2 linked regions of the Puniceibacterium sp. IMCC21224 genome follow. The protein of the gene in region 1 interacts with the protein of each later gene in a pairwise test. Links are inferred from orthologs where the notes say so. Each region holds a gene or a part of one and is shown in the gene's direction. Other genes may lie near its edges. The genes, in order: nusG and rho.

Region 1 (6,726 bases):
AAGTTCTTGCCCACCGGACAGAGCTTGTGCCGTGATACAGGTATCGAATCCGAGGTCGCGTCTGGCATTTTCTGCTCGCCTGCATATCTTGTGTCGGGACATCTCTCTTTCGATGCAGAAATCAAAGGACGCCTCTGCCATGACCGATACCTATACCCCGCCCAAAGTCTGGACTTGGGACGCCGCGAGCGGTGGCCAGTTTGCCAGCATCAATCGTCCTATTTCCGGTCCGACCCAGGATCGGGAACTGCCAGTGGGCGAACACCCGTTCCAGCTCTACTCACTGGCGACGCCCAATGGGGTCAAGGTCACCGTGATGTTCGAAGAGCTTCTGGCCGCAGGACACAGAGATGCCGAATACGATGCATGGTTGATCAAGATCGGCGATGGGGATCAGTTCGGCAGCGGCTTTGTCAGCGTGAATCCGAATTCCAAGATTCCAGCGTTGATGGATCACAGTGGCGATACCCCGGTGCGGATTTTTGAATCCGGTGCTATTCTGCTGCATCTTGCGGAAAAGTTCGGCGCCTTTCTGGGGGCCCCTTCGGCGCGGCCCGAAATGCTAAGCTGGCTGTTCTGGCAGATGGGGTCCGCGCCCTATCTGGGGGGCGGTTTCGGCCATTTCTACGCCTACGCCCCGGAAAAGTGGGAATATCCGATCAACCGCTTCGCGATGGAGACCAAGCGTCAGCTAGATGTTCTGGATAAGCGGCTGGCCGAAACGCCCTATCTTGCGGGCCCCGACTATACCATCGCCGATATGGCAATCTGGTCGTGGTATGGGCAGCTTGTTCTGGGGCGGCTTTACTCTGCGGCCGAATTCCTTGACGTGGAAAGCTATGCGAATGTGTTGCGGTGGGCGACCGAGATCGACGCCCGTCCCGCCGTACAGCGTGGGCGTATGGTGAATCGCGCTTTTGGTGAGCCGGAAACCCAGCTGCGCGAGCGCCATGACGCTTCGGATTTTGACACCAAAACGCAGGACAAGATCGCGGCTGAATAGTCCGCAACACTCGAAGTATACCCCAAGAATTTTCGTACGAAAATTCTTGGGGTCAGCCGCTAGCCTATGCGCTCAACCGGGCAACGATAGAGTCGGCACTGACACTGCCAATCACCGTGCCTAGTTGTTCAACAGCCAGCCAAGGTCGCCCCGCAAGCTGGGCCATGACATCCCGCACCGGCATCTCGGCATTCACCGTAGGTAGACCCGCAGGTTTTGCAGGCAGCATCACGTCGCGTGCGGTCAGTACTCCGAGCGGATTCATGTTTGCGACAAAATCGGCAACGTAGTCTGAGGCTGGAGCTGAAAAAATCTCGCGTGGGGTGCCGCATTGCACGATGCGTCCACCCTGCATGATTGCGATCCGGCCACCCAGTTTAAAGGCTTCGTCGAGATCGTGGCTGACGAAGATGATCGTGCGTTTCAAATCGCGTTGCAGGTCTAGCAATTCATCCTGAAGGCGCGATCGGATCAGCGGGTCGAGCGCTGAGAATGGTTCGTCCATCAGTAGGATCGGCGCCTGAGTGGCAAAGGCCCGCGCCAGGCCCACGCGCTGTTGCATGCCGCCGGACAGTTCCGCCACTTTGGCGTTCGCCCGTTCGGATAGTCCCACGAGGCTAAGTTGTTCTGAAACCTTCTGCGCCCGTTCCGCTGTGGGGACGCCGGCCAGCTCAAGGCCAAACCCGACATTTTCGGCAACCGTGCGCCAGGGCAGCAGACCAAACTGCTGGAACACCATGGCCACACGGCTCTGGCGGATGCGGCGCAGGGCGTTGGCGTTGCATTTGGTAACGTCGACCATCATGCCGCCGTCATTCACCCTCACCGCACCGCGTGCCACCGGGTTCAGCCCGTTGACGGCCCGCAGCAGCGTCGATTTACCCGATCCTGAGAGCCCCATTAGAACCAGGATCTCACCTTCCTCCACATCAAGCGAACAATTGTGCACGCCCAGGATCTGGTCGGTCGCCTGCTGCACTTCGGACCGGCTTTGTCCTCGGTCCATCAGTGGCAGCGCCGCCTCGGGTTTCGGGCCAAAGACGATCGAGACTTTGTCGAATGAAACTGCCTTGTTCATTTGTCACCCACCCGCAGCATCCGATCCAGCATGATGGCAACCACCACAATGACAAAACCGCTTTCGAATCCGAGGCCAGTGTCGACGCGGTTCAGCGCCCGCACCACCGGGACGCCCAGCCCGTCGGCACCTACAAGTGCTGCGATCACCACCATCGACAGCGACAGCATGATTGTTTGGTTCAACCCCGCCATGATTTGCGGCAGGGCATAAGGCAATTCGATTTTCCAAAGGGTTTGGCTGGGTTTCGCGCCAAAGGACTCGGCTGCTTCCAGCAGCTCTGTAGGGGTGCTGGAAATCCCGAGATGGGTCAGCCGGATCGGCGCAGGCACCACAAAGATCACCGTGGCGATCAGCCCTGGCACCATACCGATGCCAAAGAACACGATCGCCGGGATGAGGTATACAAAGGTTGGCAGCGTCTGCATCAGGTCCAGCACTGGACGCATCGCGGCATATAATCTGGGCCGATGCGCCACAGCGATACCAATGGGAACACCCACGCCCATGCAGACAACACAGGCTGACAAGACGAGGGTCAGGCTTTCGGTTGTTTCTTCCCAATAGCCCTGATTGACGATGAAGAGGAACCCGAGGCCCACGAAAAGCGGAATTTTCCAGCCTCGCTGCAAGGCCCATGTTCCAGCCACAAAGGCGGCGATCACCAACAGCGTCGGCGGCGTCTGCAGCACCCAGAGCACTGCGTCGATCATCGCCTCAAGGCCCAGTGCCAAACCATCAAAAAACCAGCCACCATTCTGTTGTAGCCAGCCAAAGACGGCCTCGGCCACATCCCCCACCGGGATTTTGTAGTCGGTCAGCCAGTTCATTTCAGCAATGCCCCCTTGGGTTTTCGCGCAGCATGGCGTGTCGCGCGCGGGATGCAAGAGGTCTGGGCGCTTCATCGACGGTGATAGGAAGCGTTCCGCAACGGAATTTTCCCATTCGTGCGCTGGGGGCGGGGAAAGACGGTAAAAGTCCTTGCGGCACAGAGAAAGGGGGACCATCCAAAGATGGTCCCCCTTTGTTGTTTAGGCATTCACTTAGGCCGATAATTGAATCAGCTTTTCGCAATCGTCTCCAGCTGGGAGCGGACTTCGTTGGTACCCGTACCGCTGTTCACCGCCGCCAGGGCCGATTTCAACTGGGCTTCGGACAGCGCGCTCACATCCAGATCGGGCATGAAGTGCTTGAGGGCAGCAACCTGACCGGCGGTGGCTGAATTGCCTTCGCCGATGGCCTCGTCCGTGCCGATGATAATCGCAGAGACAGTGCCGCCCATATCGGCATTTGCCTCACCGCTGTTGATCACTGCCAGAGCGGGCTGTGCCTGAGCGCGCGACACCATGGTCAGATCAACGCCGGGGGTATACGGCTGAAGTATCGCGATTTCTTCGGCACTTAGCATCGAGGAAGATGAGTGCGAAGCCTTGAATTCAGCTCCCTCTACAACGCTGCGCAGTGTGGCGATGTCTTCGCTGGTCATGTCGCTGCTGTTGATGATGTTCATGGCGCTCGCAACCTGAGTATCGGTGAGCGTCGACGCGTCAACATCGGGCAGGTATCTTTCGATCTGGACGATCTCGCCTTCGGTCGCGGCCATAGCGCCACCGGCCATGCTGAGGGTAAGGGCGGTTGCAATCATAAAGCGTTTCATAATGGTACTCCTTTATCGTTTTCGCCCGGCGCTCTCATCGTCATGCGCCGTGGTATGAAAGGACAACCAGCAAATACGAATTTCGTTCCCGTCGAATTCCGAGTTCACAAACGGTTGATAATATTAGGGAAAGACAAATCAAACAAAAGGAATCGCATGAACGCATTTAGTTGGCGTCCGGTTCCATGTCGCGACGCAGTGTTGCTATCACGATCCCGCTACAGGCGGGCGGGTGTGTGCGCACTTGAAACCGGAACCGCAACCCCGTATGTCAGCGGCCAACCTAACAGAGAAGATATCCATGGCCCGCACAAACCCGCTCCAGTTCGTTCAGCAAGTCCGGTCGGAAGTGGCCAAGGTCGTCTGGCCGTCGCGTCGCGAGGTGTTGCTGACCACTGTCATGGTATTTGTCATGGCGTCGCTTACGGCGGTATTTTTTGCGCTGGTTGACATCGTGATCCGCAGTGGCGTGCAGGAGATGCTGACGTTTTTCGGCTGAGACGTGCCCAAACGTTGGGAAAAGCTGCCCGGCACACTTGAACTCGGGCGGCGCGACGGGTAGTCAACGGCAACTTTCCGCATACGGGCGTGCAATGATTCGTTTTGCACGCCGATTTTCGTTTCGGAGAACGACCCCACAGGTCGGAAGTCTAAAAAGACGCGGGGTATGGCCCGGCGCAGGAATAAGGGTTGAGGCCAGATGGCGAAGCGGTGGTATTCGGTGAGCGTGCTCTCGAATTTCGAGAAGAAGATCGCCGAACAGATCCGGACGGCGGTTGCCGAACAGGAGCTTGAGGATCAGATCGAAGAGGTTCTGGTGCCGACCGAAGAGGTGATCGAGATCCGCCGCGGCAAGAAGGTCACGACCGAGCGCCGGTTCATGCCGGGCTATGTATTGGTCAAGATGGAAATGTCCGACCGGGGCTACCACCTGATCAACTCGATCAACCGCGTAACCGGGTTTTTGGGTCCGCAGGGGCGTCCGATGCCGATGCGCGACGCCGAGGTCAGCGCGATCCTGCACAATGTGCAGGAAGGCGAGGATAGCCCGCGTACGCTAATACATTTTGAGATCGGTGAGCGGGTCAAGGTCAACGATGGTCCGTTCGAAGATTTCGACGGCATGGTTGAGGGTGTGGACGAAGACACCCAGCGCCTGCGGGTCGCGGTGTCGATCTTTGGTCGGGAAACTCCGGTCGAGCTGGAATTCACTCAGGTCACCAAGCAGGGGGCCTGAGGGTAGGGCGCCTTTGGGCGCCGCAAGCGTGGGAGGTGTTGGCATCGCGATGTCCGAACCGCACCACGGCAACGACAAGGCCCGATTGACGCGTCAGGGGGCCGTTGGACATAAAGGAGTAGCCAGATGGCAAAGAAGCTTGCTGGCAAGATGAAACTGCAGATCAAGGCCGGGCAGGCCAACCCGAGCCCGCCCGTGGGTCCGGCGCTGGGTCAGCGCGGCATCAATATCATGGAGTTCTGCAAGGCGTTCAACGCCAAGACGCAGGAAATGGAGCCTGGCGCGCCGTGCCCGACTGTGATCACGTATTATCAGGACAAGTCCTTTACGATGGAAATCAAGACGCCGCCCGCGTCTTATTACCTCAAGAAGGCAGCCGGCATGAAACCAGTGGGCAAACGCAATCGTCCTAAGGGTTCGCCTCTTCCGGGCCGTGAGACTGTCGCATCGGTGACTGTCTCGCAGGTACGTGAAATTGCCGAAGCAAAGATGAAGGACCTGAGCGCGAACGACGTTGAGGCCGCCATGCAGATCATTCTGGGCTCCGCAAAGTCCATGGGCATCGAGGTTAAGTAAGATGGCTAAACTTGGAAAACGCACCCGCGCGGCCCGTGAGGCCTTTGCCGGCAAAGAGGATATCACGATTGCCGAGGCCGTCGCCCTGATCAAGGGCAATGCCAATGCAAAGTTCGATGAAACCGTCGAGATCGCCATGAACCTTGGTGTTGACCCGCGTCACGCTGACCAGATGGTTCGCGGTGTCGTTGGTCTGCCAAATGGCACGGGCAAGACGGTTCGCGTCGCTGTCTTTGCACGTGGCGCCAAGGCCGAGGAAGCCACGGCGGCTGGTGCTGATATCGTTGGTGCCGAAGACCTGATGGAAGCCATTCAGGGCGGCAAGATCGACTTTGATCGTTGCATCGCGACGCCTGACATGATGCCGATCGTCGGTCGTCTGGGCAAAGTTCTGGGCCCGCGTAACCTGATGCCGAACCCCAAAGTCGGTACTGTGACCATGGACGTCAAGGAGGCCATCACGGCAGCCAAGGGCGGTCAGGTTCAGTTCAAGGCTGAAAAGGCCGGTGTTGTGCATGCAGGCGTTGGCAAGGTTTCGTTCGACGAGGCCAAGCTGGTGGAAAACATCCGCGCCTTCGTTTCGGCCGTGACCAAGGCAAAGCCGGCCGGTGCCAAGGGGACGTACCTCAAGCGCATCGCGCTGAGCTCGACCATGGGCCCGGGTATCACTGTAGACGTGGCCGAAGCAAACGTCGAATAACAGATTGGCTCCGGGGCGCGAGCCTCGGGGCGAATGCGGGGCCAGAATATCGGCCTCGTTCTGTCCGAGACGGAGGGTTCCGGGGATATATCCGGAATAATTCCTTCCTGAGATGGGAAACGAGACAAGATTTCCGACAGGTCTTTGACCTTCGGGCGATCACGGCCTCGGGACCCTGACTACGGACCCGTAACGGGTGCGGTCTGACCGCACCCTGACATGAGCCGGGGGGAGACCCCCAAATTTGGAGTAAAACTGTGGATAGAGCCCAGAAAGAGAAATTGGTCGAGGAACTCGGCCAGATCTTCGAAAGCTCTGGCGTCGTGGTGGTAGCACATTACGAAGGTCTCACGGTTGCAGAGATGCAGGATCTCCGGGGGCGCGCACGCGCTGCCGAAGCATCCGTACGCGTCGCCAAGAACAGGCTCGCCAAGATCGCCCTTGAGGGAAAGCCCTGCGCAAGCATTGCTGACTT
Region 2 (6,837 bases), 3.0 Mb from region 1 along the record:
ACGTTAAGGCCGACAAAGCCCAGCTCGGGCAACATCCGTAACGCCTCGGCCAGTTTTTCTGGCGCGACTTCCATCGGGATGTAATGCCCCTGAATGCCATAGGTCCTTAGCCAGTGACCGTGCAAGCGCGGAGATTTTGAATGGGCGATCGGGGCGCCAAGGACACCCGCCAATGGGATCCGATCTGGTCTCATGAGGGGAGGGTTCCTTTCAGGACAAGATAGTTGAGCAGCTCAATCAGCGGCAGACCGAGAATGGTAAAGTGATCGCCTTCGATCCGGCTGAACAGGCGCACACCTTCTTCCTCGAGCTTATAACCGCCGACAGAATGACGAATACTATCCCAGTTCCGCGCAAGATAGGCATCGACATAGGCGTCAGAGAGCCCTCGCATGTGCAATCTCGCCTGGCCAACATGACGCCAAATAGGCTGACCATCTTCGATCAGCACCACAGCCGAGAGCAGGTTGTGACGCTGCCCCTGAAGACGGCAGATCTGGGCACGCGCCTCAGCCGGATCACGGGGTTTGGCCATGACCTCGCCGTCGATCGCCAAAACCTGATCGCAACCAATCACCAAGCTGCCCGGCAACTTTCTGCTGATTTTGTCGGCTTTGAGTTCGGCCAGCGCATCGGCAATGTCGCGCGGCGACGCATTCTCGGCAACGAGAGCGTCGCGTACAGCGTCTTCGTCGATTCGCGGACGTTCGATTCGGAACGGAACCTGCGCTGATGACAGCATTTGAGCCCTGATCTGCGATCCCGAAGCTAAAATGATCTCCTGTGGCATGTGGAGAAACCCGTTGATATCCCTATGGAGCGTCTGCGTCTGCTTCTGGGGAAAAAGCCCCGCGATTGCAAGCCGGGGGATAAACATATGAGTCGTCCCAGACATTGCTCCGGCTTTTCCTTTGGGGAAAAGGATAACCTAGATCAAGGTATAATCATCAAAATTGAAAGTTTTGCTTGTGGTTATCCACAGCCGTAAGATCGTTAACTTTTCGTTAATCTTTCTTAAAACAAGGGATTTTTAGAACCCACCAAAACTCACGCCAGAATAATCCCAAAACCTATACACAGGTTTGAGAGCTTGGGATAACTTGCGCGCAACAGACTAATCCACAGAAAGAGCGATCCCTTAACCTTCATCATCTCTTTTCTAAAATATCATTAATTTAAGATAGCAAACCGTCCCGGCCAGCTTCACCCATGCAGGTTTGCATGGCATTGACTTGAACGGCCGAGATGCCTAGATAGCCAGAACTCTTCCGTCCGGAAGACGCATTTTCCCACTGACTAAACTGAAATGACCCCAATTTACGGGCTCATGAGGATGTCCCATGATCATCGAAAAACTGAATCTTGCTGATCTCAAGGCGCAGAGCCCCAAAGATCTTTTGGCTATGGCTGAAGAGCTGGATATCGAGAACGCCTCGACCATGCGCAAAGGCGAGATGATGTTCCAGATCCTGCGCGAGCGGGCGGATGAAGGGTGGGAGATTTTTGGCGATGGTGTGCTGGAGGTTTTGCAAGACGGGTTCGGTTTCCTGCGCTCTCCCGAGGCGAACTATCTTCCGGGCCCGGATGACATCTATGTTTCGCCAGAAATGATCCGAAAGTTTTCGCTGCGCACCGGAGATACCATTGAGGGTGAGATCAAAGCACCAGAGAATGACGAGCGGTATTTTGCCCTGACCGACGTGGCGAGAATCAATTTTGAAGATCCGGAAAAGGCGCGTCACAAGATCGCTTTTGACAATCTGACGCCGCTCTATCCTGACGAACGATTCAAGATGGAGATCGAAGATCCGACCATCCGCGACCGCTCGGCCCGGATTATCGACTTGGTGGTGCCGATCGGTAAAGGCCAGCGGGGCCTGATCGTTGCGCCGCCGCGGACCGGTAAAACTGTGCTGTTGCAGAACATCGCAGCGAGCATCGAACATAACCACCCCGAGGTCTATCTGATCGTCCTGCTGATTGACGAACGTCCCGAAGAGGTGACGGACATGCAGCGGTCAGTAAAGGGTGAGGTTGTGTCCTCGACCTTTGACGAACCGGCGACGCGGCACGTGGCTGTATCGGAAATGGTGATCGAAAAGGCGAAACGCCTAGTCGAGCATAAACGAGATGTTGTTATTCTTCTAGACTCGATCACAAGACTTGGTAGAGCGTTCAATACAGTGGTCCCATCTTCGGGTAAGGTTTTGACCGGTGGTGTGGATGCAAATGCATTACAAAGACCTAAGCGGTTCTTTGGCGCTGCGCGGAATATCGAAGAAGGTGGGTCGCTGACCATCATAGCAACCGCGCTGATCGATACCGGTAGCCGGATGGACGAAGTGATCTTTGAAGAATTCAAAGGTACCGGTAACTCTGAAATCGTTCTGGATCGCAAAGTGGCCGACAAGCGCGTGTTCCCGGCGATGGATATCCTCAAATCTGGAACCCGCAAAGAAGAGCTGTTGGTGGACAAAGGTGACCTGCAAAAGACCTTTGTTCTGCGCCGCATCTTGAATCCGATGGGTACGACGGACGCTGTCGAATTCCTGATTTCGAAGCTGAAGCAGACCAAGTCCAATGCTGAATTCTTTGACTCCATGAATACCTGATAAAACTAACGAGGGCAGTATGGAGACCATCTTTGCTCTGGCTACGGCTCAGGGAAAATCTGGCGTAGCCGTCGTTCGGGTATCTGGGTCCTTGGCGTGGTTCGTGGCGGGAAAGATGGGTGGATCGTTGCCATCGCCGCGTGTCGCCGCATTGCGGGTGTTAAAAGCGTCGGACGGCGGGTTTCTGGACGAAGCACTGGTCCTTTTGTTCGAGGAGGGACGAAGCTTTACCGGTGAGCAGGTCGTCGAATTTCACTTGCATGGATCAGTAGCTGTCGTGCGCGCGGTTCTGTCTGAACTTGGGAAGTTTGACGGTATTCGCCAGGCGGAAGCCGGGGAATTTACACGCCGCGCGCTGGAAAATGGGCGGCTTGATCTGACACAAGTCGAAGGTCTCGCTGATCTAATCGAATCCGAAACCGAGGCCCAGAGGCGGCAAGCGCTTCGGGTTCTTTCAGGTGATTTGGGAAAGCGAGTGTCATCCTGGCGACTGGATTTGATTCGCGCCGCTTCGTTGCTAGAGGCGGTGATCGATTTTGCCGATGAAGACGTACCAGTTGACGTGACCGATGAAGTTCTTGAGCTGCTTGCGTCAGTGTTGATAGGCGTCCGGCAGGAACTGCAAGGGTTTTCGGGAGCCGAGAGAATTCGCTCGGGCTTTGAAGTCGCAATTGTCGGGGCTCCAAATGTTGGTAAATCCACATTGCTGAATGCCCTGGCTGGACGTGATGCGGCCATAACGTCGGATATAGCTGGGACCACACGAGATGTTATAGAAGTACGGATGGATATCGGAGGGTTGCCTGTTACCTTGCTGGATACAGCGGGCTTGCGGGACACAGTGGATGAAATTGAAGCTTTGGGCGTCGGGCGTGCACGGGCTCGGGCGGCAACAGCGGATCTTCGGGTTTTTTTGGTTGAGCCAGGGCAGGCGCCAGACATGACGCCAGAAAAGGATGATCTGGTTATTCAATCCAAGGCAGATCTTCGGGTTGATGGACTGGGCGTCTCGGGGTTGACTGGGGTTGGACTGACTCAGTTGATTTCAGATATTCAGGCGCGGCTTTCTGGTCGGATCGGGCAGACAAGCCTAATTACACGCGAACGTCATCGCGTCGCGCTGCGAGAAGGGGTAGACGGACTGGAGACGGCGATGCAAGTAGTCGGACGGGGTCCAAATGAGTATGATATCGCGGCAGAGGAAGTCAGAATCGTGATTCGACGACTTAGCTCGCTTGTGGGTCATGTAGACGTTGAATCGCTATTAGATGAGATTTTTGCCAGCTTCTGTGTTGGTAAGTGAGGAGTGTTTCACGTGAAACATCTGGACTTTGATGTCGTCGTTATCGGTGGTGGGCACGCTGGCGCCGAAGCCGCTCATGCCTCTGCTCGGATGGGCGCACGCACAGCCTTAGTGTCCCTGAAAATTTCAGGCATAGGCGTGATGTCCTGTAATCCGGCAATTGGCGGCCTTGGTAAAGGTCATTTAGTGCGCGAAATTGACGCCCTTGATGGCGTTATGTCGCGCGTCGCAGATCAAGCAGGCATTCAGTTCCGCCTGCTGAACCGTCGCAAGGGTCCGGCTGTTCAAGGGCCTCGGGCGCAGGCTGATCGGTCAATCTACCGTAAAAAAATGCTCGCACTTTTGACGATCATGCCCAACCTGGAAATTATCGAAGGTGAGGTGGTTGATCTTTCGATGACATCTGGCGCTGTTACGGGGGTAACTCTTGCGGATGGTTCGACGATCTCTAGCCGTGCTGTTATTCTTACCACAGGCACTTTCTTACGTGGCGTTATACACATCGGAGATGAATCAAAGCCGGGCGGTCGTATGGGCGATCGTCCTTCAGTGCGCCTTGCTGAACGTCTTGATGGGCTTGATCTTAATCGTGGACGTCTAAAAACCGGAACGCCGCCCCGCTTGAATGGTCGTACGATCGCGTGGAGTGAACTCGAACATCAGCCGGGGGATAGAGATCCGGTGATGTTTTCGTTTTTGAACACGCGGCCATTTGTTCGGCAGGTCACCTGTGGCATCACACACACAAACCCTACAACGCACGATATTATCAGGAAAAACCTCGGGCGTTCTGCGATGTATGGCGGTCGGATTGAGGGTGTTGGCCCCCGGTACTGTCCTTCGATAGAAGATAAGATTGTGCGGTTCGCTGATAAATCGTCCCACCAAATCTTTTTGGAGCCCGAGGGATTAGACGACGATACTGTATACCCCAATGGGATATCGACTTCGCTTCCTGTCGACGTGCAGGAGGAATATGTACGGTCGATCAAGGGTTTGGAATCCGTCGAGATCCTGCAACCTGGATACGCCATCGAATATGATTACATTGACCCCAGATCTTTGGACCTTGCTCTTGCAGTGAAAGGAACGACTGGACTATACTTGGCCGGCCAGATTAATGGCACTACTGGGTATGAAGAAGCGGCAGCGCAAGGGCTTGTTGCGGGGTTAAATGCAGCAAAACTCGCGTGTGGTAGTGAGCCGATCCATTTTAGCCGAGCTGATAGCTATATCGGTGTTATGATTGATGATCTTACATCTCGTGGGGTGACTGAGCCATATCGCATGTTTACATCACGAGCAGAGTTCCGACTTTCATTGCGCGCAGACAATGCCGATCAAAGGTTAACCGAAAAGGGTATTAACTGGGGCTGCGTTTCTGAAACACGCAAGGCCAATTATCTTGCTAAGGCAGAGTCACTTGAGTCTGGTCGAGCACTTCTACAATCGCGCAGTTTTACTCCGCGGGATTTAGATGCCATGGGGGTTAAGGTTAGCCGGGACGGTGCGCGTAGAAATGGGTTTCAGCTGTTGTCTTATCCGGATTTGGGATTTGATGTTCTTTTGGCGCAAGCGCCGGAGCTTACTGCTATCGCGCCAGAGATCCGGCTTCAGCTAGCTACAGACGCACTTTACGCTAATTATGTTGGTCGTCAGCAGCGGGATATAGATGCAGTACGCAAAGACGAAGCGCTTGAAGTGCCTGCGGATTTTGACTTTGAAGCGATTGACGGGTTATCCAGTGAATTGAAACTTAAGCTTTCCAGGGGCAGGCCTGCAAATCTTGCTCAGGCTTCACAAATTGATGGAATGACACCAGCAGCGCTTACTTTGATCCTCGCGTGGCTTCGCCAGGCGGCCCGCAAGAAATCCGCATGACACAAAGCTTTAGGCACGAAGTTCTCCAGGATGTTTCACGTGAAACAATGGAGCAACTAGATGTATATGCTGAGGTTTTAAAAAAATGGAACCGACGCATCAATCTGGTTTCTCCAGCCTCAATGGAGCATCTATGGACACGTCATATCGCGGATTCTGTCCAGATCTATGATCTGGCTCCATCAGATTTCACCCATTGGGCAGACCTAGGTAGTGGGGGCGGGTTTCCCGGACTGGTAGTCGCTATCTTAGCACAGTCAAGGAACCCAACTGCAAAGATCACTTTGGTCGAGAGCGATGCCCGTAAGGCGGCATTTTTGCGAGCTGTCTTACGCGAAACAGGAGCACTGGCAGCGGTGGTAAATGATCGGATTGAGCGTCTTCCTCCTCTGAATGCATCAGTCATTTCTGCTCGGGCACTCAGCGACCTGTCAGATCTTCTCGCCTTTGCGGATCTTCACATGGCTCAGGGGGGGGCCGCGCTATTCCCTAAGGGCGAGCGCTGGAAAAAAGAGTTAGCGCCAGCACGAGACAGATGGTCATTTTCCCTAGAATCGCATACAAGCAAAACTGACCCGTTCGCCGTAATCCTGCAAATCGGAGCGCTAACCCATGTCTGATCTGTCCAGGCCTGTCGGCCCTAAAATCATTGCTATCGCCAATCAGAAGGGTGGAGTGGGAAAAACCACTACAACCATCAACCTCGGGGCGGCACTTGCCGAGCAAGGCCTCAAAGTGCTTGTTGTCGATCTTGATCCTCAGGGAAACGCTTCGACGGGACTTGGTGTCGACCCAGATGATCGCGTTTATACCACCTATGAACTGTTGCTGGATGAGGTGGATCTTAAAGACGTTATTCAGATCACAGCCACGTCCAATCTGTCGCTGATCCCCGCAACGGTTGATCTTAGCTCTGCTGATATCGAATTGATCTCAAACGAAAAGCGCAGTTTCTTGCTGCACGATGCGCTACGGCAGCCAGCGATCGACGCGTTTGAATATGATTTCATTCTTATCGACTGTCCTCCGTCACTAAATCTG

The links.
Region 2: the proteins of nusG (region 1) and rho interact in binary tests that used the Escherichia coli proteins (3 or more experiments, as listed by UniProt). The link is inferred for Puniceibacterium sp. IMCC21224 from one-to-one orthologs.

The regions. Positions count from the first base shown.
Region 1 is NZ_LDPY01000001.1:3,205,521-3,212,246, reverse strand. The notes cover bases 3,481-6,206. They hold nusG (transcription termination/antitermination protein NusG), read left to right. Parts: upstream 3,481-4,438; coding sequence 4,439-4,975; downstream 4,976-6,206. Other genes in these bases: rplA (50S ribosomal protein L1), read left to right, coding at 5,553-6,206; rplK (50S ribosomal protein L11), read left to right, coding at 5,102-5,551; secE (preprotein translocase subunit SecE), read left to right, coding at 4,040-4,237; IMCC21224_RS26565 (hypothetical protein), read right to left, coding at 3,481-3,738. In the rest of the region: yghU (glutathione-dependent disulfide-bond oxidoreductase), read left to right, coding at 140-1,003; choV (choline ABC transporter ATP-binding protein), read right to left, coding at 1,068-2,081; choW (choline ABC transporter permease subunit), read right to left, coding at 2,078-2,911; more of IMCC21224_RS26565, read right to left, coding at 3,142-3,480; more of rplA, read left to right, coding at 6,207-6,251; rplJ (50S ribosomal protein L10), read left to right, coding at 6,509-6,726. UniProt on the Escherichia coli protein: Part of the processive rRNA transcription and antitermination complex (rrnTAC). The complex forms an RNA-chaperone ring around the RNA exit tunnel of RNA polymerase (RNAP).
Region 2 is NZ_LDPY01000001.1:250,348-257,184, forward strand. Bases 640-3,476 are described here. They hold rho (transcription termination factor Rho), read left to right. Parts: upstream 640-1,340; coding sequence 1,341-2,612; downstream 2,613-3,476. Other genes in these bases: IMCC21224_RS01170 (nucleoside triphosphate pyrophosphatase), read right to left, coding at 640-790; mnmE (tRNA uridine-5-carboxymethylaminomethyl(34) synthesis GTPase MnmE), read left to right, coding at 2,632-3,476. Also shown: IMCC21224_RS01165 (shikimate dehydrogenase), read right to left, coding at 1-194; more of IMCC21224_RS01170, read right to left, coding at 191-639; more of mnmE, read left to right, coding at 3,477-3,915; tRNA uridine-5-carboxymethylaminomethyl(34) synthesis enzyme MnmG, read left to right, coding at 3,928-5,796; 16S rRNA (guanine(527)-N(7))-methyltransferase RsmG, read left to right, coding at 5,793-6,416; IMCC21224_RS01195 (ParA family protein), read left to right, coding at 6,409-6,837. UniProt on the Escherichia coli protein: Facilitates transcription termination by a mechanism that involves Rho binding to the nascent RNA, activation of Rho's RNA-dependent ATPase activity, and release of the mRNA from the DNA template.